Regions from separate parts of the Paenibacillus glufosinatiresistens genome, predicted to be linked through region 2. Evidence: predicted binding sites of a transcription regulator. Region 2 holds the regulator's gene; each other region holds the start of a gene.
The links. Region 2 encodes Rex, which represses fermentation and respiration genes when NADH is low (regulators of the CRP and FNR family bind a similar motif). Its sites were predicted from a motif close to TTGTGAAATATTTCACAA; they were not measured.
Positions count from the first base shown of each region.

Region 1: the regulator Rex is predicted to act here: its motif matches at 5,955-5,972, upstream of adhE (bifunctional acetaldehyde-CoA/alcohol dehydrogenase).
Region 3: the regulator Rex is predicted to act here: its motif matches at 2,949-2,966, upstream of RBI05_RS18630 (formate/nitrite transporter family protein).
Region 4: the regulator Rex is predicted to act here: its motif matches at 3,457-3,474, upstream of nirB (nitrite reductase large subunit NirB).

Region 1 covers NZ_JAVFHT010000002.1:206,334-214,507, forward strand. Annotated here, with positions in the region: gene pflA (pyruvate formate-lyase-activating protein) at 1-612, opposite strand, end outside; gene pflB (formate C-acetyltransferase) at 744-3,005, opposite strand; gene adhE (bifunctional acetaldehyde-CoA/alcohol dehydrogenase) at 3,259-5,880, opposite strand; gene RBI05_RS04030 (Crp/Fnr family transcriptional regulator) at 6,397-7,113, shown strand; gene RBI05_RS04035 (NAD(+) synthase) at 7,329-8,174, shown strand, end outside.
Region 2 covers NZ_JAVFHT010000002.1:23,267-31,440, reverse strand. Annotated here, with positions in the region: gene panB (3-methyl-2-oxobutanoate hydroxymethyltransferase) at 130-996, shown strand; gene panC (pantoate--beta-alanine ligase) at 993-1,883, shown strand; gene panD (aspartate 1-decarboxylase) at 1,876-2,259, shown strand; gene RBI05_RS03100 (tetratricopeptide repeat protein) at 2,368-3,048, shown strand; gene dinG (ATP-dependent DNA helicase DinG) at 3,169-6,027, shown strand; gene RBI05_RS03090 (redox-sensing transcriptional repressor Rex) at 6,100-6,750, shown strand; gene RBI05_RS03085 (amidohydrolase) at 6,740-8,038, shown strand; gene RBI05_RS03080 (cell wall elongation regulator TseB-like domain-containing protein) at 8,057-8,174, shown strand, end outside.
Region 3 covers NZ_JAVFHT010000029.1:14,971-23,144, reverse strand. Annotated here, with positions in the region: gene RBI05_RS18640 (formate--tetrahydrofolate ligase) at 1-1,113, shown strand, start outside; gene RBI05_RS18635 (FAD-dependent oxidoreductase) at 1,400-2,776, shown strand; gene RBI05_RS18630 (formate/nitrite transporter family protein) at 3,077-3,904, shown strand; gene RBI05_RS18625 (MFS transporter) at 4,279-5,532, shown strand; gene RBI05_RS18620 (GNAT family N-acetyltransferase) at 5,616-6,167, shown strand; gene RBI05_RS18615 (MOSC domain-containing protein) at 6,164-6,802, shown strand; gene RBI05_RS18610 (DNRLRE domain-containing protein) at 7,151-8,174, shown strand, end outside.
Region 4 covers NZ_JAVFHT010000030.1:1,151-9,324, forward strand. Annotated here, with positions in the region: gene RBI05_RS18665 (formate/nitrite transporter family protein) at 1-649, opposite strand, end outside; gene RBI05_RS18670 (nitrite reductase (NAD(P)H) small subunit) at 662-994, opposite strand; gene nirB (nitrite reductase large subunit NirB) at 998-3,415, opposite strand; gene RBI05_RS18680 (response regulator) at 3,695-4,348, opposite strand; gene RBI05_RS18685 (sensor histidine kinase) at 4,345-5,409, opposite strand; gene RBI05_RS18690 (GAF domain-containing protein) at 5,406-5,864, opposite strand; gene RBI05_RS18695 (hypothetical protein) at 6,064-6,558, opposite strand; gene RBI05_RS18700 (ABC transporter ATP-binding protein) at 6,603-7,523, opposite strand; gene RBI05_RS18705 (ABC transporter ATP-binding protein) at 7,507-8,174, opposite strand, start outside.

The sequences.
Region 1 (8,174 bases), 180 kb from region 2:
GCCCATTTGATGGTAGGGCAGAATTTCAAACTTCTCTACCCCGTTCAGGGTACCGATGAACCGGCCAAGGTTAAGGAGATCTTCCTCTTTGTTATGAATGCCGGGAACATAGACGTGGCGAATCCACATTTTGCGGCCGTGGTCGGACAACCACCGGGCCAGACGCAGCGTCCGCTCATTCGACTTCCCGGTCAGCTTGATATGGGCTTCATCATTGATATGCTTCAGATCCAGCAGCACAAGGTCCGTAACATCCAGCAGGTCCGTAATCTTGTCCCCTTCATTGTACCCGTTGCTGTCCAGGGTGGTATGCAGGTTCCAGCGCTTCTTGACTTCGCGGAAGAGCTGCTCGACGAACTTCGCCTGCAGCGTCGGTTCGCCCCCGGATACGGTCAGACCGCCGCCGGAAGATTTGTAATAGTGAATATATGGTTCAATTTCCTTGACCATCTCATCGAGGGTTACTTCTCTTCCTTCATCCAGACCCCAGGTATCCGGGTTGTGGCAGTATTGGCATTTCAGGAGACAACCCTGCATGAACAGGACAAAACGGATTCCGGGTCCGTCAACGGTACCAAAGGTTTCAAGCGAATGAATACGGCCTTTAATCATCGGAGGTCATCCTTTCTGGACAATTCGCTGCTGATATCTAAAATTTTAACCAAATCACAACAAGACTTTACCGCCCTTGCCTGCAAGGGCGGTATCCTCTTGGTTCATTCTATGAATGGCCGAACGTCTTCTTACATCTGGCCGTGGAAAGTACGGTTGATAACATCCAGCTGTTGTTCGCGGGTCAGCTTGATGAAGTTAACTGCATAACCCGATACACGGACAGTCAGCTGCGGGTAGTTCTCCGGATGGTCCATGGCGTCCATCAGCTGTTCGCGGTTGAACACGTTGACGTTCAGGTGATGTCCTTTGCTGTGGAAGTATCCGTCCATCATCGCTACCAGGTTGGCCTTGCAGGATTCGTCATCCTTGCCCAGCGCCTTCGGAACGATCGAGAAGGTGTTGGAGATGCCGTCCAGGCTGTCTTCATACGGCAGCTTGGCAACGGAGCTCAGCGAGGCAAGAGCACCCTTCTTGTCGCGGCCGTGCATCGGGTTCGCGCCCGGTGCGAATGGTTCGCCCTTCTTGCGTCCGTCAGGAGTCGTACCGGTCTTCTTGCCATATACGACGTTGGAAGTGATTGTCAGCACCGATTGAGTCGGCAGGGAATCACGGTAAGTCTGGTGCTTGCGGATCATGCCCATGAAGGACTCAACCAGTTCAACGGCGATGCTGTCAACGGCATCGTCATTGTTGCCGTAGCAAGGGAACTCGCCTTCGGTTTCGAAGTCGATGGCAATGCCTTCTTCGTTGCGGATCGGTCTCACCTTCGCGTACTTGATTGCGCTCAGGGAGTCGGTAGCAACCGACAGACCGGCGATACCGCAAGCCATTGTACGAAGGATATCGCGGTCATGCAGCGCCATCTCGATGCGTTCGTAGGAATACTTGTCATGCATGTAGTGGATCACGTTGAGTGTATTGACGTAAGTCTTAGCCAGCCATTCCATCATCGGCTTGAAGCGTTTCATGACTTCTTCGTAATCCAGCACGTCGGAAGTGATGCGCGGATATTCAGGACCTACCTGAGCGCCGGACTTCTCATCCACACCGCCGTTGATTGCGTACAGCAGCGCTTTGGCCAGGTTGGCGCGTGCGCCGAAGAACTGCATCTGCTTGCCGATCCGCATTGCGGATACACAGCAGGCGATACCATAGTCGTCGCCGTAGATCGGACGCATCAGATCATCGTTCTCATACTGAATAGCGCTTGTTTCGATGGATACCTTGGCGCAATATTTCTTGAACGCTTCAGGCAGCTGTTCGGACCAGAGGACTGTCAGGTTCGGTTCCGGAGCCGGGCCCAGGTTGTACAGCGTGTGCAGGAAGCGGAAGCTGTTCTTCGTTACGCGAGTTGTACCGTCAACCGACATCCCGCCGATCGATTCCGTAACCCAAGTCGGGTCGCCGCTGAACAGATCGTTGTAATCAGGAGTACGAAGGAACTTGACGATCCGAAGCTTCATTACGAAATGGTCAACCAGTTCCTGAGCCTGTTCTTCTGTCAGTGTGCCTTCTTCTACATCACGTTGTACATAAATGTCCAGGAAGGAAGATACGCGGCCCAGAGACATAGCGGCGCCGTTCTGTTCCTTGATGGCTGCCAGATAGCCGAAGTATACCCATTGGAAGGCTTCCTTGGCGTTAGTAGCCGGCTTGGAGATATCGAAGCCGTGCATAGCCGCCATTTCTTTCAGTTCGCCCAGAGCGCGAATCTGCTCGGACAGTTCTTCGCGGAGACGAATAACGCTCTCCGTCATGGAATCCACTTCAAGGTTAAGCAGTTCCTGCTTCTTGTCTTTAATAAGGAAATCAATTCCGTACAGAGCCACGCGGCGATAGTCGCCGATAATGCGGCCGCGGCCGTAAGCATCCGGAAGACCGGTAATGATGCCGGCTTTGCGGACGGCTCTCATCTCGCTTGTATATGCATCAAATACGCCTTGGTTATGCGTTTTGCGGATATTCGTGAACATGTCGACAATGCTGCTCGGAAGTTCAAAGCCATAGGCCTTGGTAGCGTCGATCATCATCTTGATGCCGCCGAACGGCTGGATGGAACGTCTGAACGGAGCGTCCGTCTGAACGCCTACGATCTGTTCCTTGTCCTTGTCGATGTAGCCCGGCTTGTGGGAAGTAATCGTGGATACCGTGTTGAGGTCCACATCCCATACGCCGCCTCTTTCTCTTTCTTCCTTGCTCAGCTGGGAAATAATCTTCCACAGTTCCTTTGTATTCTCAGTCGCGCCTGCGAGGAAAGCTTCGTCGCCATGGTACGGCTTGATGTTCGCTGCGATGAAATCGTTAACGTTAACTTTCTTGGACCATTTTCCTTTGACAAAACCGCGCCAGCCCGGTTTGACATCCTGTACTTCTTTTTCAATCACCGACATGCTAAATCCCTCCATATATTTATATGATTTGTAGAGTACGCGGGCTTGAAGGAAAATCCCGTGTCTCGCGATCCCACGTTGTAACAAATTTCACAATAACTTTTCCAATCGGGACCTTATATAAACATTTTAGTTTACTTTCCCAGTGAAGACTGTGATAAATATCACTATTATGCGATTTTTAGTGATATTTATCACGCCTTTTTGGGTCCCAATGGAATTGGCGCCCGAAGGCGCCAATCAGTGTGTCAGTTTAGTTCTCGAATCTTCCGTAGAAGGCATTGCGGTATACGTCAGCCAGTTCGCTAACAAGCGGCAGCTTCGGATTTGCAGTCGTGCATTGGTCTTCAAATGCGCGGTCAGCCAGGTAATCTACACGCGATTCAAAGTCTGCTGCATCAAAGCCCAGAGCCTGGAACGACTCTTCAATGCCGAGCTTCTTGTTCATTTCGCGGATGGCGTTGATCAGGCTTGTTACGCCTTCTTCCGTTGTACGGGCCGGCAGTCCCAGGATACGGGCGATTTCGGCATACCGTTCGTCGGCCACGAAGTGGTTGTATTTCGGGAACGAAGCGAACTTCGTCGGTTTCTTCGCATTGTAGCGGATAACATGCGGCATCAGGATGGCATTGGTACGGCCGTGAGCGGTGTGGTACTGGCCGCCCCACTTATGAGCCAAGCTGTGGTTGATGCCCAGGAATGCGTTCGCGAATGCCATACCGGCCAGGGTCGAAGCGTTGTGCATCTTCTCGCGGGCTACGCGGTCACCGGTCAGAGCCGATTTCTCCAGATTGGCGAATACGAGCTGGATGGCTTTGATAGCCAGACCGTCCGTGTAGTCGCTGGCCATTACGGATACGTAAGCTTCGATGGCGTGTGTCAGAACGTCCATACCGGTATCGGCAACGGCGTTCTTCGGCAGGCTGTATACGAACTCCGGATCAATGATGGCTACGTCTGGTGTAAGCTCATAGTCAGCCAGCGGATACTTGGTGTTGCCTCCGCCAGTCTTGTCGGTAATAACTGCGAAGGAAGTTACTTCCGAACCTGTACCCGAAGTCGTCGGAATAGCTACGAATTTCGCCTTAACGCCGAGCTTAGGATACTTGTAGACGCGTTTGCGGATATCCATGAACTTCTGCTTCAGGTTGTTGAAATCTTCGTTCGGGTATTCGTAGAACAGCCACATGCCCTTGGCAGCGTCCATCGGCGAACCTCCGCCCAGTGCGATGATGCAGTCCGGCTGGAACCGGTTCATCATGGCAGTTCCCTTCTCAACCGTTGTCGTCGAAGGATCCGGTTCAACTTCGGAGAACACTTCGATGGCAACCGGAGTCTGCCGCTGACGGAGATAATGTTCTACTCTTTCTACATAGCCCAGTTTAACCATCATCGGGTCAGTGATGATTGCTACACGGGTAATGTCAGGCATTTTGGCGAGATATTGAGTGGCGCCTTTTTCAAAGTAGATTTTGTCCGGTACTTTAAACCATTGCATATTCACGGTACGACGATTCACCCTTTTCACGTTGATCAGGTTGATGGCAGTAACGTTCTGCGATACGGAGTTGCGTCCGTAAGATCCGCAGCCCAGGGTCAGCGAAGCGATGTTCGTGTTATAGATGTCGCCGATGGCACCGTGTGTCGATGGCGAGTTCACGAGAATACGTCCGGTCTGCAGACGGTGGGAGAACTTCATGATTACTTCTTCGTTGTTGGAGTGGATCGCGGAGCTGTGGCCCATGCCTCCGAATTCAACGATCTGTGCCGCACGCTCAATACCCTGATCGGCATTCTTGACTTTGTAGCAAGCCAGTACCGGGCTCAGCTTCTCGGCGGACAGCGGGAATTTCGGTCCTACGCCTTCCAGTTCGGCTACGAGAATCTTCGTTCCGGCCGGAACCTGGATGCCGCACATTTCGGCGATCTTGACAGCGGATTGACCGACGATAGCCGGGTTAACGGCACATTTCTCGGCGATCATTGCGCCGCTTGTCAGCTTGGCAGCTTCTTCCTTGTTCACGAAGTAGCAGCCGTTCGCAATCATCTTCTTCTTCACTTGGTCGAAAATAGCTTCTTCAATAATAACAGCCTGCTCGGATGCGCAGATCATGCCGTTGTCGAATGTCTTGGACAGGATAATGTCGGTAACCGCCTGGTCGATGTCGGCGCTCTTCTCAATGAAGGCCGGAACGTTGCCGGGGCCTACGCCGAGAGCCGGTTTGCCGCAGCTGTAAGCGGCCTTGACCATTGCCGAACCGCCAGTTGCCAGAATCAGCGCAACGTCCTTGTTGTTCATCAGGGCGTTGGTCTTATCCATGGTCGGCATTTCGATCCATTGGATACAGTTCTCAGGGGCGCCGGCCGCTACTGCTGCGTCATGCAGGATCTTCGCTGCTGCCGCGCTGCACTCTTGCGCCGACGGGTGGAAACCGAATATAATAGGATTACGTGTCTTAGCTGCAATCAACGCCTTGAACATCGTGGTGGATGTAGGGTTGGTTACCGGTGTGATACCCATTACAATGCCGACCGGCTCGGCAATCTTCTGGAAGCTGTCGTAAGGGTTATCTTCAATAACGCCTACTGTCTTGTCGTACTTGATGCCGTGCCAGATATATTCCGTTGCAAAGATGTTCTTTGTGATTTTGTCTTCGTATACGCCGCGTCCCGTTTCTTCAACCGCCAGTTTCGCCAGATACATGTGCTTGTCGAGCCCGGCCAGTGCCATAGCATGTACGATCTTGTCGACTTGCTCTTGATCCAGGTTCATGTAGGCTTCCTGCGCCACCAACGCTTTATCTACCAAAGTCTGAATATACTCTTCAGCGGTAGGCTGCTTTACTTGGGCGGCCACTTCATTCTTAACTGCCATGTCTCTCGTCCTCCTGTAAATTTGTGGTTGTTTCTCTCTACACATTGATCATAACACAGCTTCTCCGTCTTGTATAGTGAAATCTTTCACAAAGTATAAAATTTTTTTGCTTTCTTTTCAAAGCGCTTACATTTTAGTTTCCGATACGTTTACTTCTTCCTCTGCAACGGCAACGTATGATAACTCTTCCGGCTCGGCCCTTCTCCAGCGTACCTTATCGGGGTGTTCCATAGTACGCTCCCGGTTCCCAGGCATTCCTCTCATCCGTGGCTGCATCGTCTTTCGGCCACCTTGATTTTGCACCCTTATATAGAAGACAAAATCCTGTTCATGCGTTGGCGGGGGAGATTCAACTCGACAGAATGGCCGGTCACCGCGCCCTGCATTAGTGAAAATAATCACAATGTTGAAAAATCGACACTTTTTCCGTGTCTTTTGTCACCCATTATGAGGAATTTCATGTATAATTAATTTAAAATTTACTGAAAAACTGAGGGAATAAAGGGGATGTCGATTATGAACGACCATTATAATGTTATCGAAGCCCACGGAAACACCAACTGTTTCTCCGAACAGAACTTCAATCGGCTGCTGGTTACCATGAAAGAACGCGTTGTACCGGAAGGCTCTCACCTGTTCTGGGAAGGCGATTATTCCGATAAGCTATTCTATATCAAGCGGGGGCGCGTCAAGCTGACCAAGTCAACCGACGAAGGCAAGGAACTTATTCTGTATATGTACCAGACCGGCGATATGGTAGGCCAGGCCGATCCCTTCTTCAGCACCAAGCACAGCTTCACGGCCGAAGTGATTGAAGAAAGCGAAGTCGGGGTGATTGAGCATAAGGATCTGGAAATTCTGATCTGCCAGCATTGCGATTTTGCCATCGACTTTATGAAGTGGATGGGCATTCATCACCGGTTGACGCAGACCAAGTTCCGCGATCTGATGATGTACGGCAAACCGGGAGCGCTCTGCTCCACGCTTATTCGCCTCGGCAACACTTACGGCGAGAAGAACGGCGACTCCATTCTGATCAACAAAAAGATCACGCATACGGATCTCTCCAACATGATCGGAGCCACGCGCGAAAGTGTGAACCGGATGCTCAGCGACCTCCGCAAGAAGGACGCCGTCGAGTATGAGAACGGCATGATTGTCATCAAAGACCTTGGGATGCTCCAGGATATCTGCCACTGTGAACTTTGTCCCAACGAAATTTGCCGCATCTAGTTCTTTCGGTTATTACCCCCTACTCACCTCAGTGAAACGGACCGTTTCAAAAAATCCGGCGCCCTTATCGGGCGCCCTTTTTTTGTCCGGTTATTTCCCCTCCTTAACGGGGTACTAAGAATAGAAAAGAGCCTTTGATTTATGCTAAATTGGATAAAGCGTCAAAAGACCGACCATCTTAATCTGCGGACTATGAAGAAGAGGACTGGTGAACCATGCATAATTACGATTTCTCCCGAGTCGCCGCCGCATCGCCTGAAATGCGGGTCGCCGACTGCGAGTTCAACACCGCACACATTCTGGAAGTCATAGACCAGGCCGAAGCCCGCCAGGTCGAATACCTGGTCTTTCCGGAGCTCTGCATCACCGGCTATTCCTGCGGGGATCTGTTCATGCAGCGGAGACTGCTTGACTCCGCCAAGGATTCGCTGGTGCGGATTGCCGAGGCAACCGCAGGCAAGTCCATGATCGTGGTTGTCGGACTCCCGCTTGAAATCCGCGGCCGCCTGTTCAACAGCGCTGCCGTGCTCCAGAACGGCTCAATCCTCGGGGTCGTGCCGAAGACCTGCATACCCGGCTACAGCGAATTCTACGAGCCACGCTGGTTCGCCGGTGCGGAAGAGCTGGAAGCCTCCGAGCTGCTGATCGGCGGCCGCCGGATTCCGATCGGCGCGGATCTGCTGTTCGTCTGCGAGAATGAGGCCAATCTGGTCTTCGGCGTGGAAATCTGCGAAGACCTCTGGGTGCCGATTCCGCCGAGCAGCCGGTTGGCCCAGGCCGGCGCCGTCATGGTCTTCAACCCGTCCGCCAGCAATGAGCTGGTCGGGAAGGCGGACTACCGGCGGCAGCTGGTGGCCAGCCAGTCCGCTTCCTGCGTGGCGGGCTATGTCTATGCCGCCAGCAACACGGGCGAATCGACCACCGACGTCGTCTTCGGCGGTCATTCCCTGATTGCCGAGAACGGCCAGATGCTGGCCGAATCGGACCGTTTTACCCATGAGAGCCGTCTGACCGTAGCCGATCTGGATATTTCGCGCATCCACTTCTCCCGGATCATCATG
Region 2 (8,174 bases):
GAGCCGTAAGGACCGAGACAGAAGGGACGATCGCGAGTGACTCTTTTTTGCCCTTCGGACCTTTTTAGCGGACTGCTAAAGAGGTTTTTTGTTTGCGCTTCTGGCGCGGTCACTCGACAGCAAAGGGGAATGAAGATGGCTCTGAATGTAATCAAAATGAAGAAAATGAAGGGGGAAGGCGTGCCGCTGAGCATGCTGACCGCTTATGATTATCCTTCCGCCCGGCTGGCGGAAGAGGCGGGCGTCGATCTGATCCTGGTCGGCGATTCGCTGGGCAATGTTGTGCTGGGGTATGACTCCACGCTGCCCGTTACGCTCGACGATATGGTCTATCATACGCGTTCGGTGGCGCGGGGAGCGGGCAATACCTTTATTGTAGCGGACATGCCGTTCATGACGTATCACGGCGGGATCGACGAGACGCTGCGGGGCGTGCGCCGGCTGATGCAGGAAGGACATGCCCATGCCGTGAAGATGGAAGGCGGCCTTGAGATCTGCGATACTGTGCGGGCCGTCGTGAACGCCGGAGTGCCCGTTCTCGCCCATATTGGCCTGACGCCGCAGTCCGTGCATACGATCGGCGGGTACCGTGTGCAGGGCAAGGACCCGGAAGACGCGCGGCGGCTGATGAAGGAGGCCAAGGCGCTGGAACAGGCCGGGGCCTTCGGCGTCGTGCTGGAGCTGGTTACCGAGGAGGTGGCCGAGGCCATCACGCGCGAGCTGGGGATCCCGACCATCGGCATCGGAGCCGGCCGCCGCTGCGACGGTCAGGTGCTCGTGTTCCACGATGTGCTGCAATATGCCTCTCCCTACCGGGAGAAGCGGTTCGTCAAGACGTACGCCGATATCGGCGGCGTGATCCGGGACGGATTGACCCGGTATGTGCAGGAAGTGAAAGAGCGGGCTTTTCCGGCCGAAGAGCATGTGTTCGCGGCGGATGAGAGCGTGCTGGACAGTCTATACGGCGCAGCCGGAGAAGGAGCGAATTCGAAATGAAGACCGTAAGAACCGTTGATGAACTGAGACAGGAGCTGCGGCTGCGGCGCGCCCAGGGGACCGGCGCCGTCGGCCTCGTGCCGACGATGGGCTATCTCCACGAAGGACATGCCAGTCTGCTCCGCCAAGCCCGGAAAGCCTGCGGAACCGTAGTCATGAGCATCTTCGTCAACCCGCTTCAGTTCGGCCCGAACGAGGACTACGAGACCTATCCGCGCGACGAAGCCCGGGATTTGGCGCTGGCGGCGCGGGAAGGGGCCGATCTGGTCTTCATCCCGTCCGTGCAGGAGATGTATCCGAAGGAGAACCGCAGCCAAATCATCGTCTCCCGCCTGACTTCGAAGCTCTGCGGCGCTTCCCGCCCGGGGCATTTTGACGGCGTGACGACGGTGGTCTCCAAGCTGTTCAATCTGGTTCAGCCGGACTTTGCCTTCTTCGGCATGAAGGATGCCCAGCAGGTGGCCGTCCTGAAGCAGATGGTCTTCGACCTGAACATGAACGTCGAGATTGTTCCCTGTCCGCTTATCCGCGAGGAAGACGGTCTGGCGCTCAGCTCGCGTAATGTGTATTTGTCGGGCGAGGAACGCCGGCAGGCGCTGGTGCTGTCCCGTTCCCTGCGGGAAGCCCGCTCTGCCTTCGAGGAGGGACGCCTGGAGACTGCCGGAGAGCTGCGCAGCCTGCTTACGGAAGTCATCTCTTCTTCGCCGCTGGCCGATATCGACTATGCCGAAGTGCTGACCTTCCCGGAACTGGAGCCGGTCGAAGAGAATGCGCCGCTGTCCGGGGTGGAAGGGGAGATCATCATGGCGCTTGCCGTCCGCTTCGGCCGTACGCGGCTGATCGACAATATCGTATTTACCCCGAAGGAGGTACCTGCCTGTGTTTAGACATATGATGAAATCCAAAATTCACCGCGCCACCGTTACGGAAGCGAACCTGAATTACGTCGGAAGCATCACGATCGACGAGGATCTGATGGAAGCCGCCGACCTGCTGGAGAACGAGAAAGTGCAGATTGTAGACAACAACAACGGCTCCCGGCTGGAGACCTATGTCATTCCGGGCCCGCGCGGCAGCGGGGTGATCTGCCTGAACGGCGCCGCCGCCCGTCTTGTGCAGCCGGGCGACACGGTAATTATTATTTCATACGCGGTCTTATCGCAGGAAGAACTGGCCGGCCACAGACCGACGGTCGTTTTTGTGGATGAACACAACCGTCCGTCGAAGCTTGCCGATCACGAGATCCACGCTACCGTGGGCTAAAGCCCCCAGGGCATCCCATGCACTGCCACGGATATAAGGGCCGTCCGCAGCGAACAATGAACTCAGGCAAGCTGCACTGATTTCATTTCCGCAAGGGGGAATGGCCTGGTGTTTCAACAGATGTTTGCCGAAATGAACGATATGCTGTCCGACATTGCCGCCCGGTATGCCGGAGCAGGCGACTCGGAGCGGCGAGAGCTGATGGAGAAGTACCGGATGCTCCGCCGGCTCAGCGACGAAGCCCTGGACGAATGGCTTGTCTTTGCTGAGCACCTGAGCCGCTTCAGGCAGGCTGCCGGCGTGGGCGACGAGGACGGGGGCGATCCTCAGGAGCCGCCGTTCTCCGGCCCCGAAGGCAGCGCGGCGGAAGCCGCCGAGCCGCCGGAGCTGGCCATGGAGCAGTTCGTTCGGGGCCAGGGATACTACAAGCTTCAGATGTATCCCCAGTGCGTCGCTTCTTTCCTGGAGGTCGTGGACAGCTATCCGGACAGCCTCCCGGCCCGGCTGTATCTGGCAATGTCCCATCTGTATCAGGATGAGCGCGCCGAAGCCCGGACCCATCTGGAGCATATGCTCCCGCATGTCAGGGGGCGCAGGCTTAAGGCGATGCTGCTGAATGCCATCGGCTGCATCGCGGCCGGGCAGCGGCAGTTCGGGGAAGCCGAAGAGCTGTTCCTGCAGGCGGCGAGGCATGACCCGGCGATGCCGGAACCGGCGCGCAACCTGGAAGTATGCCGCCGCGGAAGCGGCAAGCTGTTATACGGCAGCGATCTGACCCTGCTGCTGTGACGGAACATCCGCGCGATTCTCTAATGCGATGCGCCCGCCGGGCCGGCGGCGCGCATCGCCTTTTTTCGCAACTTCTGTTATGCTGATGAAGAGTCTCAATTGAAAGGGAACAAGGACATCATGAAATTTGCCGTGCTTGATTTTGAAACAACGGGAACCCAGTCCGTGGGTGAAATTATCCAGGTCGGACTTGCCATTATAGAAGAAGACCGGTCAATTTCCCGGGTATACGGTTCCTACGTCAAGCCCGGAGGACCGATTCCCGCTTTTATTACCGGACTTACCGGCATCACAGACCGCGATGTCGAGAACGCCCCCGAACTGGAAGAGATGATGATGGAACTTGTGCCGATGCTCGACGATGTCGTGCTCGTGGGCCACAATGTCGCCTTCGACTTCCATTTTCTTCAAAATGCGCTCGATCGCTGCGGATACCTGCCTTTTCAGGGCCGGATTCTGGATACGATCGATTTCCTGCGCATCAGCTATCCTTCCCTGACTTCCTACCAGCTCGGAGCGGTAACCGCCCAGTTCGGCCTGAAGCATGAGCGCCCTCACCAGGCCGACAGCGATGCGCTGGCGACCGCGCTCGTATTTTTGCGTTGTCTGGAGGAGCTGGAAGACCTGCCGCTGTTGACCATGCAGCGAATTGCAGACCTCTTCTCTTCGGAGGACAGCGATCTGGGCTGGTATTTCGACGGTCTCCTTCAGGAGCGGGAACGCCAGACGTTCCAGCCCGAAGACGGGATGAACCATTTCCGCCAGCTGGCGCTCCGCGTATCGGACTGGGCCGAGCTTGAGCCTCCGCGGGCGGACAGCCATTTGAATCCGCTGGAAGACGAGACCTTCGAGTCCTTTCTGGAGAATGTGAAGATGCGGCTGCAGACGATCCTTCCGGGCTATGAGAGCCGTGAGGCCCAGGACCTGATGTTCGGCGAGGTCCATCGTTCGTTCGCAGAGGAGAAGCATCTGCTGATCGAAGCCGGAACAGGAACAGGCAAGTCGCTCGGTTATCTGCTTCCCGCCATCTACCACAGTGTCCGGAACCGTGAGAAGGTTATGGTCAGCACACATACCATCAATCTTCAGGACCAGCTCCGGGAACGCGACCTTCCGCTGCTGACCGAAGCCGTGCCGTTTCCGTTCAAGGCCGCCATCTTCAAGGGCAGAGGGCACTATCTCTGTCTGCGCAAGTTCGAGCAGCGGATCAATCAGAACCTTGCGGGTCCCCGCGAAGATGCGCTGATTGCCGCCCAGATGCTCGTCTGGCTGACGCGGACGGAGACCGGCGACGACGAAGAGCTGAACCTGGGCGGACGGGGCGGCGACTTCTGGGAGACGGTGGCCAGCGATACCGATTCCTGCCAGGGGCGGTCCTGCCCCTTCTTCCGCAAATGCTATTATCACCGTGCCAAGCACGAGGCGGGAAATGCCGACGTGGTCGTTACGAACCACTCCAAGCTGTTCGCGGACGTGAAGGCGGGACATCAGCTTCTGCCGTCCTATGAGCATCTCGTCATCGACGAGGCGCACCATCTGGAGGACGTAGCCGGGAAGCATTTGGGCATGCACATGAAGCATTTCACTCTTGCACATACCCTGCTTCGGCTGTATAAGGACAGCCGCAACGGCCAGCTCCCTGCGCTGCGGCAGACGCTCCAGTCCGCCGGAAGCGAACAGGCCTCCGAATGGACCGCTGCCATCGACAGCATCTATCCCGATCTGCTGACGGTGAAGGAGAACTGGGACCAGCTCAGCGAGCGGCTGTTCGCGCTGATGCCGTCGCAGTCGGACGCTTCCGCGAGCGAGGCCGGCCAGCTTGTGCTGCGGCTTCAGCCCGGCAGACGGCCGAAGGGCTGGGAGGAGCTCGTTACGCTTGCGGATGCGTTCCATCTTGCGCTCGGCGAAGCGGTGCGCAAGGGAGACCGCATGATTACGGAAATGCGCGAGCAGGAGGGCCAATCCTCGGCGGACAACCTGGTGACCGATGTCGGCGGGCTGTTCAAGGATCTGGCCGCGATCCGGGAGCAGGTTCGTTTCTTTATGGCGCTGGATGACGAGAAGACGGTCTACTGGCTGGAGGCAAGCGGCCAATACCGCGCCAAATCGCTTCAGATGTACGCCGTTCCCGTCGATGTCAGCGGACAGCTCAAAGAGCTGTTCTTCGACAAGAAGAAAGCGATTGTGCTGACTTCCGCGACGCTTACCGTGGATAAATCTTTTCAGTACATGATTGACAATCTGGGGCTTGGGGCTGCGGCGGAACAGGACCGGCTGCTGACTGCGCAGCTTCCCTCGCCGTTCCGTTACCGGGAGCAGGCGCTGCTGGTGATCCCGCGCGATTTTCCGAGTGTGAAGGGCAGTGTCGGCGATGCGGTATTCGTGGAGAAGCTGGTTCAGTCGCTCTCCGAAGCCGCGGCCGCCACGGGCGGACGCATGCTGGTTCTGTTCACCTCTTACCGGATGCTGCGCCAAGTCTATGAACCGCTGCGCGATGCCCTGGCCGCCTCCGATATCGCCGTGCTGGGGCAGGGCATCGAAGGAGGCAGCCGAACGAAGCTGATCCGGCGCTTCCAGGAGAATGCAAGAACCGTGCTGCTGGGAACCAGCAGCTTCTGGGAAGGCGTGGACATCCCGGGCGAGGCGCTGACCTGCCTGGCGATTGTCCGGCTACCTTTCCAGCCGCCGAATCATCCGCTGGTGGAAGCCAAATCCGAGCTTTTGCAGGCGCAGAAGAAGAATCCGTTCATGAAGCTGTCGGTTCCGCAGGCGGTCATCCGCTTCAAGCAGGGCTTCGGCCGGCTGGTGCGAACGAACCGGGATAAGGGCATTGTTATTGTATATGATACCAGAGTAATTGAATCTTATTATGGGAAATACTTCCTGTATTCGCTTCCGGGGCCGAAGATGGAGCATATGACGACCCGCCAGATGGTGCCCCGGATTGAAGAGTGGCTTCAAGAGGGCGGCGGTTCCTAGAATTATGGGACCAGCCGCGCTTTAGGTATAGATGCAAGGAACCGCTTGTACTTTGTTTAGGAGGAACGCCAGATGAAATCGGACAAAATTTCGGAAGCGGTCGTGCGCAGGCTACCTGTGTATTTGCGCTTCCTCAATGATCTCAACAAGCGTGAAATTTCCACCGTCTCCTCCCAGGAGCTCGGTCAGAAGCTGGACCTCAACCCTGCCCAGATCCGCAAGGATCTGGCCTATTTCGGCGATTTCGGCCGCAAGGGCATCGGGTATGACGTTCCGTATCTGATCGAGAAAATCCGCCATATTCTGAAGCTTGACCAGCCGATCAACGTGGCGCTGGTCGGAGCCGGCAATCTCGGCCATGCGCTGTCGAACTATAATGCGTATCTGAAGGATACGATGAAGATTACCGCCGTATTCGACGCCTACGAGCCCAAAGTGGGACAGAAGATCCATTCCCTGACCGTTCAGCCGATGAGCGAGCTGCAGGAGACGGTCCGGAGCCAGGGGATCCGCATCGGGATCATCACGGTTCCCGACCAGGAGGCGCAGAACGTCGCGGACCTGCTGATTGAAGCCGGTATCGAAGCAATTCTGAACTTCGCGCCGGTGATCCTGAAGACTCCCCCTTATGTGCGGGTGCATGCGGCGGATTTCACAACCGACCTGCAGAGTCTGGCCTATTATCTCCAGGACGGAAAGGAAGAAGAGCCGAATGAGCAATAAATGGGTGATAGCTGGCGGTTATTTTGCCGTACCCGGAGCGGACAGACCCGTCCTCCAAGGATACATGACGGTAGAGGACGATATCATCGTATCCATCAGCGAGGAGGCTCCTGCGCCCGAAGAGGGCGTAGAGCGCATGGACGGCAGCCGGCTGCTGTTCCTGCCGGGTCTCGTGAATACGCACGGACATGCGGCGATGTCGCTGCTTCGCGGCTATGGCGACGATATGGTTCTGCAGACGTGGCTTCAGGAGAAGATGTGGCCGATGGAAGCCAAGTTCACCGGAGAGGATGTCTACCGGGGAACCGCGCTGTCCATCCTGGAGATGCTCAAGGGCGGTACTACCACCTTCCTCGATATGTACGATCATATGGACCGGGTGGCCGAGGCGGCCGAAGAGTCCGGCATCCGGGCCGTGCTGATGCGCGGCGCCATCGGACTGTGTCCGGAAGAGGTTCAGCGCGAGAAGCTGGCCGAAGCGGTGGCATTTGCTCGCAACTGGCACGGCCGGGCCGATGGACGGATTACGGCCATGATGTCTCCGCATTCTCCGTATACGTGCCCTCCGGCCTTTATCGAGAAGTTCGTGCAGGCGGCGCATGATCTGGATCTGCCGATGCACACGCACATGTCGGAGACGCGCGCCGAAGTGGAGCAGAACGTCACGGAATACGGCCTGCGCCCGGTTGCGCATCTGGAGAAGCTCGGCATGTTCACCCGCCCGTCGCTTGTCGCGCACGGCGTGCACCTGACCGACGAGGAGATCGGGATTCTTGCCCGCCACCGGGTCGGCGTCTCGCATAATCCGGGCAGCAACCTTAAGCTTGCAAGCGGAATTGCCCGCGTTCCCGAACTGCTGAAGGCCGGAGTGCCGGTATCGCTCGGTACGGACGGAGCGGCAAGCAACAACAACCTGGATATGTTCGAGGAAATGCGTCTGGCGGCGCTGATCCACAAGGGTGTCAGCGGCGACCCGACGGCCGTTCCCGCTGCGGAAGCGCTGAAGATGGCCACCGAGTACGGAGCCGCTTCGCTGTTCCTGGAGCGCGTAGGCCGTCTGGCTCCCGGGATGAAAGCGGACTTCATTGCCATTGATATCGACCAGCCGCATCTGCTGCCGCACAGCGATCTGCTGTCCCACGCCGTCTATTCGGCGTCAGCCAAGGATGTTGCGCATGTGTGGGTGGACGGCAAGCAGCTGGTTAAGAACGGCGAATGCCTGACGCTGGACGAAGAACGAATCCGCCGCGAGGCCCAGGAAGCCTTTGAAGGCTTGCTGAACCGGTAGGGCAAGGAGGCTGGCAGCTTGAGAACGAAGCGCAAATGGGTCACGCTGGGGATTGTCGTCCTGATCCTGCTGGCCGCAGCTCTATATGCTTTTTATGCTTACGTGCTGAACGACCAGCGGAAGGAGCAGCGTCTGG
Region 3 (8,174 bases), on a different contig from region 2:
CCGGTGCGGGAGAGCGGATTCCAGATTACGACGGCCTCGGAGATCATGGCGGTGCTGTGTCTGTGCAGCGATCTTGCGGACCTGCGGGAACGGCTCGGCCGGATGCTGGTCGGCTATGACCGGGACGGGCGTCCGGTAACGGCCGAGAAGCTGGGTGCGGTGGATGCCATGACGGCGCTGCTGAAGGAAGCGGTGAAGCCGAACCTCGTTCAGACGCTGGAAGGAACGCCCGTCATCGTGCACGGGGGGCCGTTCGCCAATATCGCCCACGGGTGCAGCAGCGTGATCGGAACCCGCTATGCGCTGAAGCTGGGCGATGTCGTTGTAACCGAAGCGGGCTTCGGCGCCGACCTTGGCGCCGAGAAATTCATGGACATCAAATGCCGTCAGGCCGGTCTTGCGCCTTCGGCGGCGGTGCTCGTAGTTACGGTGAAATCCCTGAAGTACAACGGGGGAGCGGGAAAGGAAGAGCTGTATGCCCCGAACCGGCCGGCGCTGCTGGCGGGACTTTCGAATCTGGAGCGGCATGTGGAGAATCTCGGCAAGTTCGGCGTTCCGGTGCTGGTGGCGCTGAACCACTTCGAGGGCGATCATCCGGCCGAGGTGGAGGAAGTGCTGGCAGCCTGCGCCCGGCTGGGCGTCCCGGCGGCGCTCTCTCGGGTATGGGCGGAGGGCGGCGCCGGAGGCCAGGAGCTGGCCGCGGCCCTAATGAAGCTGCTGGATGAAGGCAAGCCGGCGGCATTCGCTCCTCTGTATGAAGACGAACTCGACATTCCGGCGAAGATCACGAAGATTGTGACAGAGATTTACCGGGGGTCCTCGGTGGCCTTCAGTCCGGCGGCCAAACGCAGCCTGGCCATGATCGAGCGGCTTGGACTGAACAAGCTGCAGGTCTGCATGGCGAAGACGCCGTATTCGTTCTCGGATCAGCCCCGTCTGCTCGGGGCTCCCGAAGGATTCACGGTCCAGGTTCGCGATATTACGCTGTCGCTTGGGGCCGGATTCGCCGTAGTCATTACCGGCAGCATCGTAACGATGCCCGGTCTTCCGGCCAAGCCGGCGGCGGAAGCCGTGCATGTGGATGAGAACGGGCGGATCGCCGGTCTGTCTTAGGAGAAGCGGCAATTTCTGCATCAGCAGCAATCGGGAAGTCCTGCGGCGCGTCGCGCGCTGCGGGGCTTTTTGTGCTTCTTCATAATTGGCGGCCGTTCGGGGAACGCTATCCTTCAGGTCGTTTCTCTAAGGGTTCCGCAGCTTGCAGATTTCTTGCGTAAATGTGAACATTGTGAAAACAAGCACAAAAACAGTTGCTTTGTGATATATGTCACAATATAATAAGTGCATAAAGTGAAAAATATCACATCAGACACGAAACAACCCTTTGGAGGAGGAAGAAATCATGAAAGTAGCAGTTATCGGATGTACCCATGCCGGCACCGCGGCAATTGTCAATACAGCACAGCTCTACCCGGAAGCGGAGATCACGGTCTACGAACGCAATGATAATATTTCATTCCTGTCCTGCGGCATCGCGCTCTACGTCGGGGGCGTCGTTCAGGACCCGCAGGGGCTGTTCTACTCTTCGCCGGAGAAGCTGGCCGAGCTTGGCGTAAAGACCAAGATGCGGCATGAAGTCACGATGGTCGATACGAAGGCCAAGACGCTTCGCGCCAAGAACCTGGTGACCGGGGAAGAATTCGGCGATACCTACGACAAGCTGATTGTCACAACCGGCTCGTGGCCGATTGTGCCGAAGCTGCCGGGGATGGAGCTGGACAACATTCTGCTCTCCAAGAACTTTAACCATTCCAATACGATTATTGAAAAAGCGCAGAGCGTCAGACGAATCACGGTAGTCGGCGCCGGATATATCGGCGTTGAGCTGGTTGAAGCCTTCCAGATGAACGGCAAGGAAGTGACGCTGGTTGACGCCGAAGAGCGGATTCTGAGCAAATACCTGGACGCCGAGTTCACCGGCCCGATTGAGCAGAGCCTGAGCGATCACGGCATCAAGCTTGCGCTGGGCGAGAAAGTGACGGGATTTGAAGGCAAGGACGGCAAAGTGACGACCGTCCTGACCGACAAGGGACGCTACGAGAGCGATCTGGTTATTCTCTGCATCGGCTTCCGCCCAAATACGGAGCTGTTGAAAGGCCAGGTCGAAATGCTGCCGAACGGTGCAATCCTTGTCGATAAATTCATGCGGACCAGCGCTCCCGATGTGTTCGCCGCCGGCGACAGCTGCGCCATCCATTACAACCCGACCGGCAAAAGCGCCTATATCCCGCTTGCGACCAACGCTGTCCGGATGGGTACGCTGGTTGCCCGCAACCTTGTTGCGGAGACCATTCCTTATATGGGCACTCAAGGAACATCGGGCATCAAGATTTACGAGGACAACATTGCCGGCACCGGCCTTACGGAAGATGCCGCCAAGGCGGAAGGCATCGACGCCGAAGCCGTGATGATTACCGACAACTACCGGCCCGAGTTCATGCCGACGCATGAGCAGGTGCAGCTCAAGGTCGTGTTCGAGCGGTCCACGCGCCGCATTCTCGGAGCCCAGATCATGTCGAAGATGGATCTGACGCAGTCGATCAATACCGTGTCCGTCTGCATCCAGAACGGAATGACCGTAGACCAGCTCGCCTTCATCGACTTCTTCTTCCAGCCGCATTACAACAAGCCGTGGAACTTCTTGAACACGGCCGGGCTGCAGGCGCTGCCCAAGACGGGCGCGAAGACCGAGACCAAAGAGCTTGTCGGAACGAAATAAGCGAGAGAAGTGACGATTAACCACAGCCGTCCGGCACCTGCCGGACGGCCTTTTGTTATGGCGTCGTGCCCGGACGGAGCGTTGACGGAGGTGCTCCGAGCCGAGAAGAAGGCAGATCGGAACAAGGCGAAGCGGGGCATGTGCGGGCAGGCGCTGTGCTTTTTTGACGTGTTGGTGAAAATTTTCACTTACTCTTTCTGAACGTGATATTTATCACGTTATTGTATGAGGCTCCGGGTTAAAATGAGGCAGAAGGCATAAAAGGAAAAATTTTAAGTAATTATAGAAGGGGATAGTACGATGGCTTACAACAAACCGCAGCAAATTGCGGAAGTGACGGTTGAGAACGGCATCAAGAAGGCGCATAATCCGCTCCTGACCGTCCTGATTCTCGGCTTTCTCGGCGGCGCGTTCATTGCGCTGGGCTTCCTGCTCGATATCCGGGTCATTGCAGGCGCGCCGAAGGAATGGGGCTCGATTGCGAATTTCATCGGAGCCTCTGTATTCCCGGTCGGTCTGATCCTGGTTCTGCTCGCAGGCGGCGAGCTGCTGACCGGCAATATGATGGCCGTGCCGCTGGCCTGGATGTCCCGCAAGATCTCACTCTTGGAAGTCGTCAAGAATCTCGTGCTGATTACGCTGGCCAATCTGGCCGGCGCACTGTTCGTCGCTTATTTCTTCGGCCATGTCGTCGGCCTGACCTCGGATGGCGTCTATCTGGACAAAGTCGTCGATATGGCGGGCCATAAGCTGGACGCCACGTTCCTTCAGGCATTTGTATCCGGCATCGGCTGTAACTGGCTGGTAGCGCTGGCGGTCTGGCTCTCTTACGGCGCCGATAACTTCAGCGGCAAAATCCTTGGCATCTGGTTCCCGACCATGGCGTTCGTCGCCATCGGATTCCAGCACGTTGTTGCCAACATGTTCCTGATTCCGGCGGCCATCTTCGAGGGCCATTATTCCTGGGGCGAATACTTCGGCAACTTCGCGCCGGTGTGGCTCGGCAACCTGACAGGCGGGGCCATCTTCGTAGCGGCGGCCTACTGGAACGCCTATCTGCGCAAGGACGGTGCAACGCTGCAGCCGGTAGAAGGCTCGGCGCCGGCGAGCGTCAAGAAGCACGCCTAATCCCTCGGATTCAAGGAGAGGCGAAATGGACATACGGCTCTATCCCGGGATTCGGGATAGAGCTTTTTGGCATACCGGAAGAATATGAACCCGCAAAAAAATCGCCGAACTCAGCCGGCTCGGGGGAACGAAACCGGTAGGGTTACGGCGACTATGAAAGGGTTTGCTTCATTCCTTATTACCCTGGCAAGTCTTGGCTGAAACATGAGGTTCACAGCAAATTTAGAAGTCTTTGCTTCATAAGCCGGGCGATTATACAATGAATGGGATGTACTGCTTCACAGCGTCAATGTAAAGGCTTGCCCTCTTCTTCCGATCAAGCAATACTGGATAGATTGAGAATGACAGACCAACCAATAGGGGACACCAGCCAAATGAAGTTTCTGAATGACTATCCTAAAGAGATCAAGCTGTTTCTGCTCGCCAGCCTGATCAGCGCCGTCGGCAGCTCGCTGATGTGGCCGCTGGTCAGCATGTATGTCTTCGACGAACTCGGCCGGAGCATGAAAGACGCCGGGTTCATTATTCTGATTCAATCGCTTGGCGGAATCTTCGGCCAGCTTCTCGGCGGTTCGCTGTATCATAAGCTTGGCGTGAACCGGCTGATCGTCGGCGCCCTGTCGCTGACCGCCCTGTCGCTGTTCTCCATTCCGGCGGTCAGCGGCCATTGGGCGCTCATGGTCGGCGCGATGGGGCTGTTCGGCTTGTTCAACGGGCTGTCGATGCCGGCGATTCAAGCCTTTATCGGCTTTCGCTTTCCGCGCCGCCGGGCGGAGCTGTTCAATACGATCTATGTCGCCAACAATATCGGCGTGGCCATCGGAACGGCGCTCAGCGGCTTCCTCGCCGATGTGTCCTATCTGGCAAGCTTTGCGCTGAACGGGGTGACCACGGCTGCCTTCGCCGCATTCTTCTTCTTCTACCTGCGGCGGATCGGTCCGGGTTCGGCGGAGCCGGAGGCACCGGCAGATGAACCGCGTCCGCAGACGAAGCCGCGTACCGCCTCGACCTGGACGCTGATGGGCAACACCCGGCTCTATCTGTATATGTCGCTGGGCTCCTTGTTCCTTCTGGTCGGCAACTCGATCTGGAACACGGGCGTCTCTCCCTTCATTATATCGGAGGGCTGGCCGAAGCGGGCTTACGGTCTGCTGTGGACGCTCAACGGCGTATTGATCTTCGTTGCCCAGCCGCTGGTCAGCCTGATCAAGCGTCTCTGCGCTTCGACCTCGACTGCGCAGATGACGGCCAGCGCCGTCTTCTATCTGTCCGGCTATGTCGTCATCCTGACGATTCCGACCTATCCGGGACTGCTGCTGGCCATGGTGCTGGCGACGCTTGGCGAGATGCTGATCTCTCCCGCGATGCCGGCCTTTATCTCGGAACGCGCCGACCAGGGCGCGCCGTTCTATCTCGGGCTCAGCGGCGGGATTGGGGCGGTCGGCCGGGTGCTTGGACCGCTCTTCATGGGCAGTCTGTACGATGAAGGCGGACTCGCGCCGACAGCGTGGCTGGCCTGCGCGATGGCGGTGCTGTCGGTCGGATTCTTTGCTCTCCATGCCTGGGTAAATCGGGGGCTGCGGGGGAGCCGCAGGGTGGCGGCCGGATCGGAACGGACGTCCGGATAAGGATGAATGCCAAGGGGAGGCCCGGCTGCTTCCCCGGGGATTTTGGTAGAAGCAGCATAAAGAGAGGCAGGTAGAGAATACTCATGATGCGTCAACGTCCAGGATTGCCTGAACCGCTAACCGCCGGCATCCGGCTGTCCGAATTCCGCGATGCCCGGGAGCTGATCGGCATTGACCATGCCGTCTGGAACGATTCGACCGCTCCTGCGCCGCTGGTATGGCAGTCGCCGGAGGATTTTCGCTTCCATGCGCCTCCGGGTTCGCAGCTTGTCGCCGTGGACCGGGGAAGAATCTGCGGATACCTCGGCTTCGGCTGTCCCAGCGGAACGGCCAGCAACCGGCATGTCTACGAAATCCATATCGCCGTCCATCCGGAGCTGCGGAACCGCGGCTTCGGGACCGCTCTGATGGACGCGATGAAGGAGCTTGCCGCCGAGCGGCGGATTCGCAAGCTTCGCCTGCGGGTATTGTCGAGCAATGAGCCGGCTCTGCGGTTCTATGCCAAATGCGGCTTTGAGGAAGAGGGCCGCCTCCGCGAGGAGTTTTATCTGAAGGGACGCTATGTGGACGAAGTGTTCCTGGCTTACCGTCTGGAGAGCGGACCGAACCAAGAGAGGAAGGCGGGACAGCAATGAGAGTGATCCAGCTTAGCGTCGGCCAGCCGGCGCCGGTGGAGTACCGGGGCAAGCCGGTGGAGACCGGAATCTACAAGCAGCCGGTGGAAGGGCCGCTGCGGGTGGCGTTTCATGGCATCACGGGCGACGGTCAGGGCGACCTTGTCCACCACGGGGGACCCGACAAGGCGGTCTGCGCCTATCCTTCGGAGCATTATGCCTACTGGGCCTCATGGCTCGGCCGGCCGCCGGGCAGCGCGGCGTTCGGCGAGAACGTAACGACCGAGGGTCTGCTGGAGACCGAGGTGTGCATCGGCGACCTGTACGAAGTCGGCACCGCGCTGCTTCAGGTCAGCCAGCCGCGCTATCCGTGCTTCAAGCTGTCGCTGAAGCACGGGCCTGCCGAGTTCCCGGCCCGGGTGCTCGAGACCGGGTACAGCGGCTTCTACTTCCGCGTGTTGCGCGAAGGCGAGATTGCCGCGAACTCGGCAATCGTCAAGGTCGCCCGGGGGGAGGGCGGCGTCACCGTCCGCCGCGTGCTCCGGGCGATGGAAGTCGGCCGGCGCGATCCGTCCGGTCTGGAAGAGCTGGCCGCCTTGACGGCGCTGTCCGAAGGCATCCGCCGGGATTTTGGCGAGTGGATGGGGCGGGCGTGAGAGGGCTTTTCCTGAGTGCCCGGACTCTTGCCTGTTATCCGTTCCTGTTCCAAAGACCCACGCGGAACTCGACCTTTCTATACCGTAAATCTCTCTTTAGATAGATTTGGCCCGATCTTAAGATTCAATTCTTGGATTCTCCGGAGAACGGAATAGATAAACGGTTGAACTTCGCCTCCTATCGTTCGCTTATACGAACGATAGGAGGCTTTTTTATTTCATTTTATAGGCGTTTTAACATGAAAACAGAAGTTTTGTCGAAATTGTTTTGAATTAGATATATCTGTGTATAAACCTAGCGTTTGGCAGGTTTTTGGTATTTATTCTAACTTGGGGGGAATGCACAGCATGCATCGTAAGAAAAAGGCCTATTCGACAGTCCTGATTTTGCTCGTTCTGGCGTTCGTTTTAACGACTCCGGTATGGGGGGCCGGATATGGAGGCCGGGCCGGGTATACTTCCGGATCGTCTCTTGATGAGCCGCGGCCTTCACTGCCGCCGACTTCGGAAGCTCTTGCTTCCAAGCCGGATGCCTTGCTTAGAAACAGTCAGAACGCCGATTCCAAATCATCCGTTACTTCCTCCGTATATCTTAAAGCTCCAACGCCTGATAAACCCTCTTCATCGCTTGAGCTCAAAGACAAGCGCACCCTCAACACCAAGACCTACCTCCTTGGCAAAGACACCTATGAAACGGTTGTAAGCAGCGAGCCTCTGCATTATCAGGACCAAGAGGGCAACTGGCAGGACATTTCACTGTCGATCGCCGACGAGAATGAATTGACGGCGACCCAGGAGGTGCCGTGGTCCAAAGATGCGCTTCCTGAAGTGCCGGCTCCCGTCTTAAAGGACGGCAGCGGCAAGCTGCGGACGGCTCCCAATCTTCAGAAGCTGACGAAAGACGCCTTCCGCGCTCTTCAGGTGCCGTTCGACATCCGGATTGGCAAGCAGTTCAAGCAAGGCTATGAGATCGGCAAGGGAGAAAGCAGGTTGAGCTTTGTGCCCGTAGGAGCCAATCCGAGCCATGCTGTCCGCCAGAAGGATGAAAATGGGGGTGCTTATATTCGCTATGCGTCTGCCTGGTCGGCAACCTATGTGGACCTGCAGCTGATTCCGAGCGGGCTCAAAGAAACCATTGTGCTCGAATCCGCAAGCGCGCCTTCCTCCTTCACCTATGAAGTAACCTCTGGACTGGGGAAAGACCTGAAATGGGGGAATCTGCAAATTGATCCCGCTTGGCTGATCGATGCCAAGGGCGTCTATCGGGAAGTATCCCAGACCATACGTACGGAAAGCGGAAAAACCTTTCTGGATCTCCGCCCTGATCTTAGCGGCCTGGCCTATCCGGTTCGCATTGACCCGACCATTCGCT
Region 4 (8,174 bases), on a different contig from region 2:
CCGGGATGACGAAGAAGTTGACGACGGTGTGCTCGAAGCCCTGGGCGAAGAAGGTCAGGATCGGAAGCCACATGGCCATGATTTTGCCGGCGGTGGACTTGGAGGTCATCGACAGCAGCACGCCCAGCGTAACCATCCAGTTGCACAGGATTGCCTTGATGAACGCCAGCGTCCAGCCGTCCCCGCCCATGGCCTTGTAGGCGGTCGTCTTGGCTTCGGCAGCCGAGATGACGGTCTGAATGAGCGGATTCGACATGTCGTTGCCCATCTTCGAGATCGTCAGGCTGTACAGCGCCGCGTAGGCGGCGCAGCCGATCAGATGGCCGACAATTACCCAGAAGAAATTGCCCAGCATCTTGGCCGTCGTCGTCCGGCGCTCGAGCGCCGCCATCGGAATCAGAGCAAAATTCCCGGTAACGAGATCCTGCCCGAGCAGCACGATCATGACGAAGCCGACCGGGAACAGCAGGGCGCCGACCAGCGGAATCCCGGTCTGCCCGGCCGCCGTATAAGCGAGCGTCGTGGCGCAGGCCAGGATAAGGCCGGCAACCAGTCCCCGGATCAACTGCCGGCTCCATGACATTTCAGCCTTCGTCTGGCCGGCTTCCAGCATGGAAGCCAGCACCTCACCCGGTTTTACATAATCCATCACGAACTCCTCCTATACCCAGATAAAGACTTCTCCGTCCTCGACGGTCGTTGCATAAGTGGGCACGCTGCCCTCGTCCGGCTCCTGCACCCGGCCGTCAATCAGGGATACCCGGCAGTCGCGGACCGGGCAGAATACATACTCTCCCGATACAGTGCCTTCCGCCAGCGGCCCCAGCTTGTTGGGGCCCTTGTTGCCGACGGCCTTAATGGTTCCGTCGGAGAGACGGAATACCGCGATCTCTTCATCCTTGATCCGGAAAGAGCGGCCAATGCGGGGCAGCAGCTGCTCCGCCCGAACGACACGAATCTTCTCCTGCACTGCGCTTGCTTGTTCCAGTCCCATCGCTTACACCCTTTCTACTGTGTACAGTTCGTTGCGAACCGCTTCACTGCGGACGACTTCATTCCAAGGATTGCGGCGTTTGCCTTCCGTCGAACGGTCCAGCTCTTCCAGCAGCGTTTTGCGCTGCTCGGGGTCCAGCAGAACCGATTTCACCTGCTCGAAGCCCAGGCGTTCCAGCCACGGAGCCGTCCGCTCGGCGTAAATGCCGGTCTTGCGGTAGTATTGCAGCATGGCGCCGCAGATATCAATTACTTCCTGCTCCGTCTCCACCGTCGTCAGCAGCTTGCCTTCCTTGACTTCCGTACCGCCGTTGCCGCCGATATAGATCTGGAAGCCGTTCTCGACGCCGATGACGCCGAAATCCTTCACGCCCGTCTCCACGCAGCTCCGCGGGCAGGCCGATACGCCCATCTTGAACTTGTGCGGCGTGTCGATGTATTCATAACGCTCTTCCAGCTTGATGCCGAGCCCCATCGAGTCCTGGGTGCCGAAGCGGCAGAAGTTCGCGCCGACGCAGGTCTTGACCGAACGGACCGCCTTGGCGTATGCCGATGCGGAATCCATGTCGAGTTCTTCCCACATTTCCGGCAGATCCTCTTTCTTCACGCCGTAGAGGCCGATGCGCTGGCTGCCCGTGATCTTGACGAGCGGCACATCGTATTTCGCCGCAACTTCCGCAATTTTCTTAAGCTGCTCCGGAGTTGTCTTGCCGCCGCGCATTCTCGGAATGACCGAGAACGTGCCGTCGTTCTGAATGTTGCCGTGCATCCGTTCGTTGACGAAGCGGGATTCCTTCTCGTCCAGATGGTCATCCGGGAAGGCGACGTTCAGATAGAAGTTGATCGCCGGGCGGCACTTCGAGCAGCCTTCCGGATTGCGGAACTGGAGCTTCTCATACACTTCGCGCGTAGTCATCAGGCCCATTTCATGAATCTTCAGAACGATCTCATCCCGGCTCAAATCCGTGCAGCCGCAGATGCCGTTCTTCGCTACCACCTTATCCTTGCCGATCACGGCTGTAAGCAGCTCGTCGATCATGCCCTTGCACTTGCCGCAGGAGCCGCCGGCCTTGGTCGCCTTGGTTACTTCGGCTACCGAAGTCAGCCCTTTGGTCTGGATGGCGTTCACGATGGTTCCCTTGGTGACCCCGTTGCAGCCACAGACCGTCTCTTCATCCGCCCAGTCCACAACGCTGTCCGCAGATGCCCCGCCGCCGCAGCAGCCGCCGGCCGAGAGAAGCGAGACGGAAGTGAGTCCCGAGATATCCTGCTTCTGGGTCAGCATCTTGAGGTAGCGGTTCTCTTCGCTGGTATCTCCGTAGAGAACAATGCCCACAACCTGGTTATCCTTGACAAAAATCTTCTTGTAGCTTCCGGCCAATCCGTCCAGCGCTTCAATCGCCTGCACGTCCTCTTCCTCGCGGATGATGCCCGCCGAGAACAGGTCACAGCCCGATACCTTCAGCGACGTGTACGTCGTGCTGCCCTGGTAAGGCGCTCCCTTGCCCATCGTCAGCGCGTCCGCAAGCACACGCCCTTGCTCGAACAGCGGGGCGACGAGGCCATAGACCCGGCTGCGGTGCTGCGCGCATTCGCCGACGGCGTAGACGCTCGGAGCACTCGTAGCGAGATAGTCGTCAACGACAATGCCGCGTTCTACTTCCAGACCCGCCTTGCGCGCCAGCGCCGTCTCCGGCCGGATGCCGGCCGCCATGACGACGAGATCGGCTTTGAGCGTGGTGCCGTCGCTGAATTCCAGTCCCGTTACGCGGGTGTCGCCGGTAATGCGGACGGTCTTCTTCTGCATCAGGAACTTCAGGCCCTGCTTCTCCAGATCGCGCTTGAGCAGGTTGCCGGCCGGTTCGTTGAGCTGTACTTCCATCAGCCATTTCTCCAGGTGAATAACGGTAACGTCCATACCCTGATCGACCAGCCCCTTGGCCGCTTCCAGACCGAGCAGACCGCCGCCGATCACCGCGGCCTTCTTGTACTGCTTCGCCATCTCCAGCATCGCCACCGTATCGTCGATGGTGCGGAAGCCGAGGACGCCCGGCAGATTCGATCCTTCAATCGGCAGAATGAACGAACGCGAGCCTGTCGCCAGAATGCACAGATCATAAGGAACGGTGCGGCCGCTTGCCGTCACAACGGTCTTGTCCGCGGTATTCATATCGACCGCCGGATCATGGTGGATCAGTTCGATTCCATGCTCTTCATACCATTCGCGGGGATGCGTGATAATCTCCTCGACCGTCATTTTGTTCTGGAGCACATTGGAGAGCATAATCCGGTTGTAGTTCGTGTAAGCTTCTTCACCAATCACTGTCACTTTATATTTCGCGGGATCTCGATCGAGGATCTCTTCCAGGGTTCTAACCCCTGCCATACCGTTTCCGACGAGTACCAGACGTTCTTTTTCCACTTGGTTCCCCTCCTGCTTGTTAGCTAACATATCATGTAAGGTTGTGAACTTTTTCACTTTCTTCTCTTGTTTTCAAGGTACCACTTTCCGGCAGCCGATCCTATTAGGGAAACTTCTATTTGTCGGGGCAAAAAACCCTTAAGGGTCCCTATCCCCCTCTAAGCGGACGCCAAAAAGCGCCTGTTCCGCACAACAGGCGCTTGGTTCGAGCGGTTGAAGTCCTTCATCCGCCGCACAATATCCATAAATTTGTTGCAGAATGTACAAATCCGTTCTCCGTCAGCGGTCCAATAGCTTCTTCTTGAGCGCATACTCGACGAGCTCCGGACGGCTTTTGAGATTCAGCTTGCCCATGATCTTGGCTTTGTGGGCCTCTACCGTCTTGACGGAAATGAACAGCTTCTCGGCGATCTCCTTGTTGCCGTAGCCCTTGGCAATCAGCGGCAGAACCTCCAGCTCCCGCACCGACAGCTGCTCGAACGTATCATCCCCGGCGCTTCCGGAAGTCTCGGTCCGGCTGAACAGCTCGCGCACCAGTGAATTGGCCATCTTCGGATGGATGTAGGTGCCGCCTTCGTAGATGGTCCGGATCGCGAGCAGCAACTCCTCGTCGGGCGCACTCTTGAGCACATAGCCGGACGCTCCGTTCTTGAGCACATGGAACAGGTATTCCTCATCATCGTGCATGGTGAGTATCAGAATCCGGGTCTCGGGAAAATCGGCCTTGATCTTCCCTGTCGCCACCAGCCCGCTCTCGCCGGGCGGCATGCTGACATCCATTACCAGGATGTCGGGGCGCAGCTTCGCCACAGCCGCATAGGCTTCGGCTCCGTCCGCCGCCGTCCCGATCACTTCCATATCGGGCTGAAAGTTCAGAATCATTGTAAATCCGCTCCGCACAATGGCGTGGTCATCCGCGATTACAATCTTCATAGGCAATCTCCGGCGGCCGGAACTTCGGCTGTAATCGTCGTTCCGCGCCCCTGGCGCGAATCCAGGGTGAAGCTGCCGCCGACCAGCTCCGTCCGCTCGCGCATGCCGTACAGGCCAAGCCCCGTCCCCGACGGCTCCGCGCCGGGCGTCATGCCCGCCCCGTCATCGGAGACCGTGAGCCGAAGGCGTCCTTCGTTCTCGGTCAGCGTGACGCGCACCTCGTCGACCTGCGCATACTTCATCGCATTCAGCACCGCCTCTTGGCAGACGCGGTAGATCACGGTCTCGATCTCGCTCGGGTACCGGCGGCAAGGCAGCTCGGAGACGAATTCGACGCCGAAGCCGTAATTCTCTTCCAGGCGCTTGAAGTGCGAGCGGAAGGCCGCCTCCAGGCCGAAGTCATCCAGCGTTGCGGGGCGAAGCTCCACCGACAAGTTCCGGATATCTCCGAGCAGACGGGTCAGGACGGCCTCCGTCTGCTGCATTTTGCCGATCAGACTCTGGTCCTGGGTCATATATTTCAGCACACGCAGATCGACCATCGCGCTCATCAGTTCCTGGGCGACGCTGTCGTGCAGCTCCCGGGAAATCCGGCGGCGCTCGTTCTCCTGGGCCTCCAGCACATGCTTGATCATTTTGTTCCGGTAATACGTCTCCTGCGCCTGATACTGCCGGGTCTGGTTGCGCAGCATGAAGGCCCGGATGCCCCGTTCAGGATCTATCAGCTGAAAGGAAGCCGTATACGGCTCGGGACCTTTTCCCCCGGTCTCCAGAAACACCTGGAAAGAACTGAAGTTCGACGTATCCGGCGCGTTCAGGTAGCAATCGGCGCAGGTGCGCAGCTCGGTCTCGCTTGTATAGCCCCGGCAAGCTTCACAGATGGCCCGCTCCTGAAGCCGGTGAAGCTCCTGCGTTACCGCAGGTCCCATGATTTCCTCCGCGGCCCGGTTCATCGCCACAATTCCGCCCGAGCCGTCAACCAGTATGATCGCTTCCCGGCTGTTCGCGAACAGCAGGCCCGTCAGCCGGTTCAGCGTATCCGCATCCACCTTGGCCGTCAATTGGACATCCATTCCTTTCCGTTGAAGTCTCCGATACCTTTCTTGGCCCATTTCAGCATTTCCTCCAGATGGCTCTCGGTGACCCGCTCAGGTTCGCGGAAGCCGCCCAGCAGGACGCCCGCCACGCGGGCGTCGTTCCACAGCGGAACAGCCGCCAGGCTCTTGAGCTTCTCCAGATTGATGATGGGATAGTGGAACAGGTTCTCGTCGCTGATCGCCTCCTGCACGGACGGCAGCCACATCGGCTTGCCCGTCTTGAAGACGATGCCCGCCACTCCCTTGCCGGTCTGCAGTACGATTCGCCGATAGCGTTCATTGAGATTGCCGGCGGCATATCTCCATTTAATGACGAACTGCTCCTCGGCGGGCTCCGGAAGCGCAATCGCCATGAAATCATATCCGAGCGCGCCCCGCAGATGCTCAAGCTCGCGCTGTAAATCCGCCTCTTTATCCATTTCCAAAGTCTCCCTGTCCATTAACGTTCTTGTCTTCAAGGATATAACGTACGGGAAATCATTTCAATGAACGAAGACCTCCAGATGTATTTCCCTCTATACAAATATACCCCCTGTCCGCCTGATGAGCCGTTGCCGGCTCGGCTTCCAAGGGGTATCCTTATCGCTTTCGGTTCCACCGAATACTCCGTTTATCCGGTTACTCCGGCCGCTCCGGGACAATTGTCACCCCGACCGCTTCCTCCGCAGCCGCTCCGGCCTTTAGGCCGCTGTCCATCCGCCAGCCCGGAGAGAGAACCTCCTCCAGCCGCTGCGCCTGGGCGGCGGTCAGCCGGGCCCGGACCGCTTCCTTGCCTTCTTCAAGCTCCAGTTCCGGCTCCCGGCCGAGCGCGACCTGAATCCAGCTGCGGATGCCCCGGATCGTGTTGTACTTGATGCGGTAGCCCGAGACGACCGCCCGGCGGTACGCCTCCGGATTCTCGGCTTCCAGCTCCGTCAGCCGCCGGTAGTCGAACTCGAACTCGCTGTCGTCTGCGGGAAGATTTCCTTCGCGCACCCGCGCAATCAGCTCTTCGCTGCTCCAGCCCCGGCTGCGCAACGACTCCAGCAGCAGCGCGTCCCACTGCGACAGCTTGACCGGGCCCTCCGTCCCGGCAGCCGCTCCGCTTCTTCCGTTCCCGATGCTCTCCGTCATTCTCTTCTCCTCCTTCGCGGCAGGCCGCCGCCGATTCTCTTGCCTTATTGGCGGTAGTCCGCCACCCAATGGCCCGGCGCAACCTCGCGAAGCTCGCCGCCCTCCCCCGCCTCGAACCACAGCGCGCGGCGGTCGAACAGCACCCGCTCGCCGCTGCCGGTCGGATCGGGCTCCAGCATGGACGACAGCAGCGCCCGCGTATACGGATGCTGCGGATTGTCGTACAGCTCATCGCTGTCCGCCACCTCGACCAGCCGGCCCGCATACATGACGCCGATCCGGTCCGAAATATGCCGGACCATCGACAGATCATGCGCGATGAACAGGTAGGTCAGGCCAAGCTCTTGCTGGAGATCCTCCAGCATGTTGACGACCTGGGCCTGCACGGATACGTCGAGCGCCGAGATCGGCTCGTCGCAGACGACGAACTCCGGCCGCACCGACAGGGCGCGGGCAATCGAGATGCGCTGCCGCTGGCCGCCGCTGAATTCATGCGGATACCGGTACAGATGCTCGCTCTTGAGGCCGACCTTCTCCAGCAGCGCCACCACTTCCTCCCGGCTCTTGCCGGGCCGGTACAGGCCGTGAATCTTCATCGGCTCCGCGATCAGCTCCAGCACATTCAGCCCGGGGTTCAGCGACGAATACGGATCCTGAAAAATCGACTGAATCCGCCGCCGGAACGGCTTCAGCGCCTTCTCTCCCAGCCCGCCGATGGGCTGGCCGCCGAACCGCACCTCGCCTGCGGTGTAATCGTACAGCCGCAGCAGGCAGCGGCCGACCGTTGACTTGCCGCTCCCCGACTCTCCGACCAGCCCGAACGTCTCGCCGCGCCGGATCTGGAAGCTGACGCCGTCGACGGCCTTCAGCACGCTCTCCCGGCGGCCGAAGAGTCCGCGTTCGGCAACAAAATGCTTCTTCAACCCGCTGACGTCCACCAGCACTTCTTTATTCCCGGTTGCCATCGGCCGCACGCTCCTTATCTGTCGTAGCTGCCGTCCCGCTCTTCGCTTGGACACCGGCGGCCATCTCCTCGGCCAGCCAGCAGGCGGAGCGGTGTCCCTCGCCCAGCTCAAAGGCCGGCGGCCGCTCCACGCAGCGCGCGAACGCATGCGGGCAGCGGTCCCGGAACGGGCAGCCCGGCGGCGGGTTCAGCAGCTCGGGCGGCGAGCCTTCGATCGGCGTCAGCCGCTCCCGTCCTTCCGCTCCCCGTTTGGGCAGCGAACGCAGCAGTCCGAGCGTATACGGATGCTGCGGGCGGCGGAAGATATCCTCTACGCTGCCTTCTTCCATAATCAGTCCGCCGTACATCACGATCACGCGCGTGCACACCTGTGCCACCACACCGAGATCATGAGTAATGAGCGCAACGGCGGTCCGGGAATTCTCCCGGAGATCCTTGAACAGCTCCAGAATCTGCGCCTGAATCGTCACATCGAGCGCCGTCGTCGGTTCATCGGCAATCAGCAGCTCGGGCGAGCAGGATAGGGCCATCGCAATCACGACCCGCTGGCGCATGCCGCCGCTGAATTCGTGCGGATACTGGCGCAGCCGTTCGCGCGGGTTCGTAATGCCGACATCGGCCAGCAGCCGGACCGCCTCCTCGGCCGCCTCCG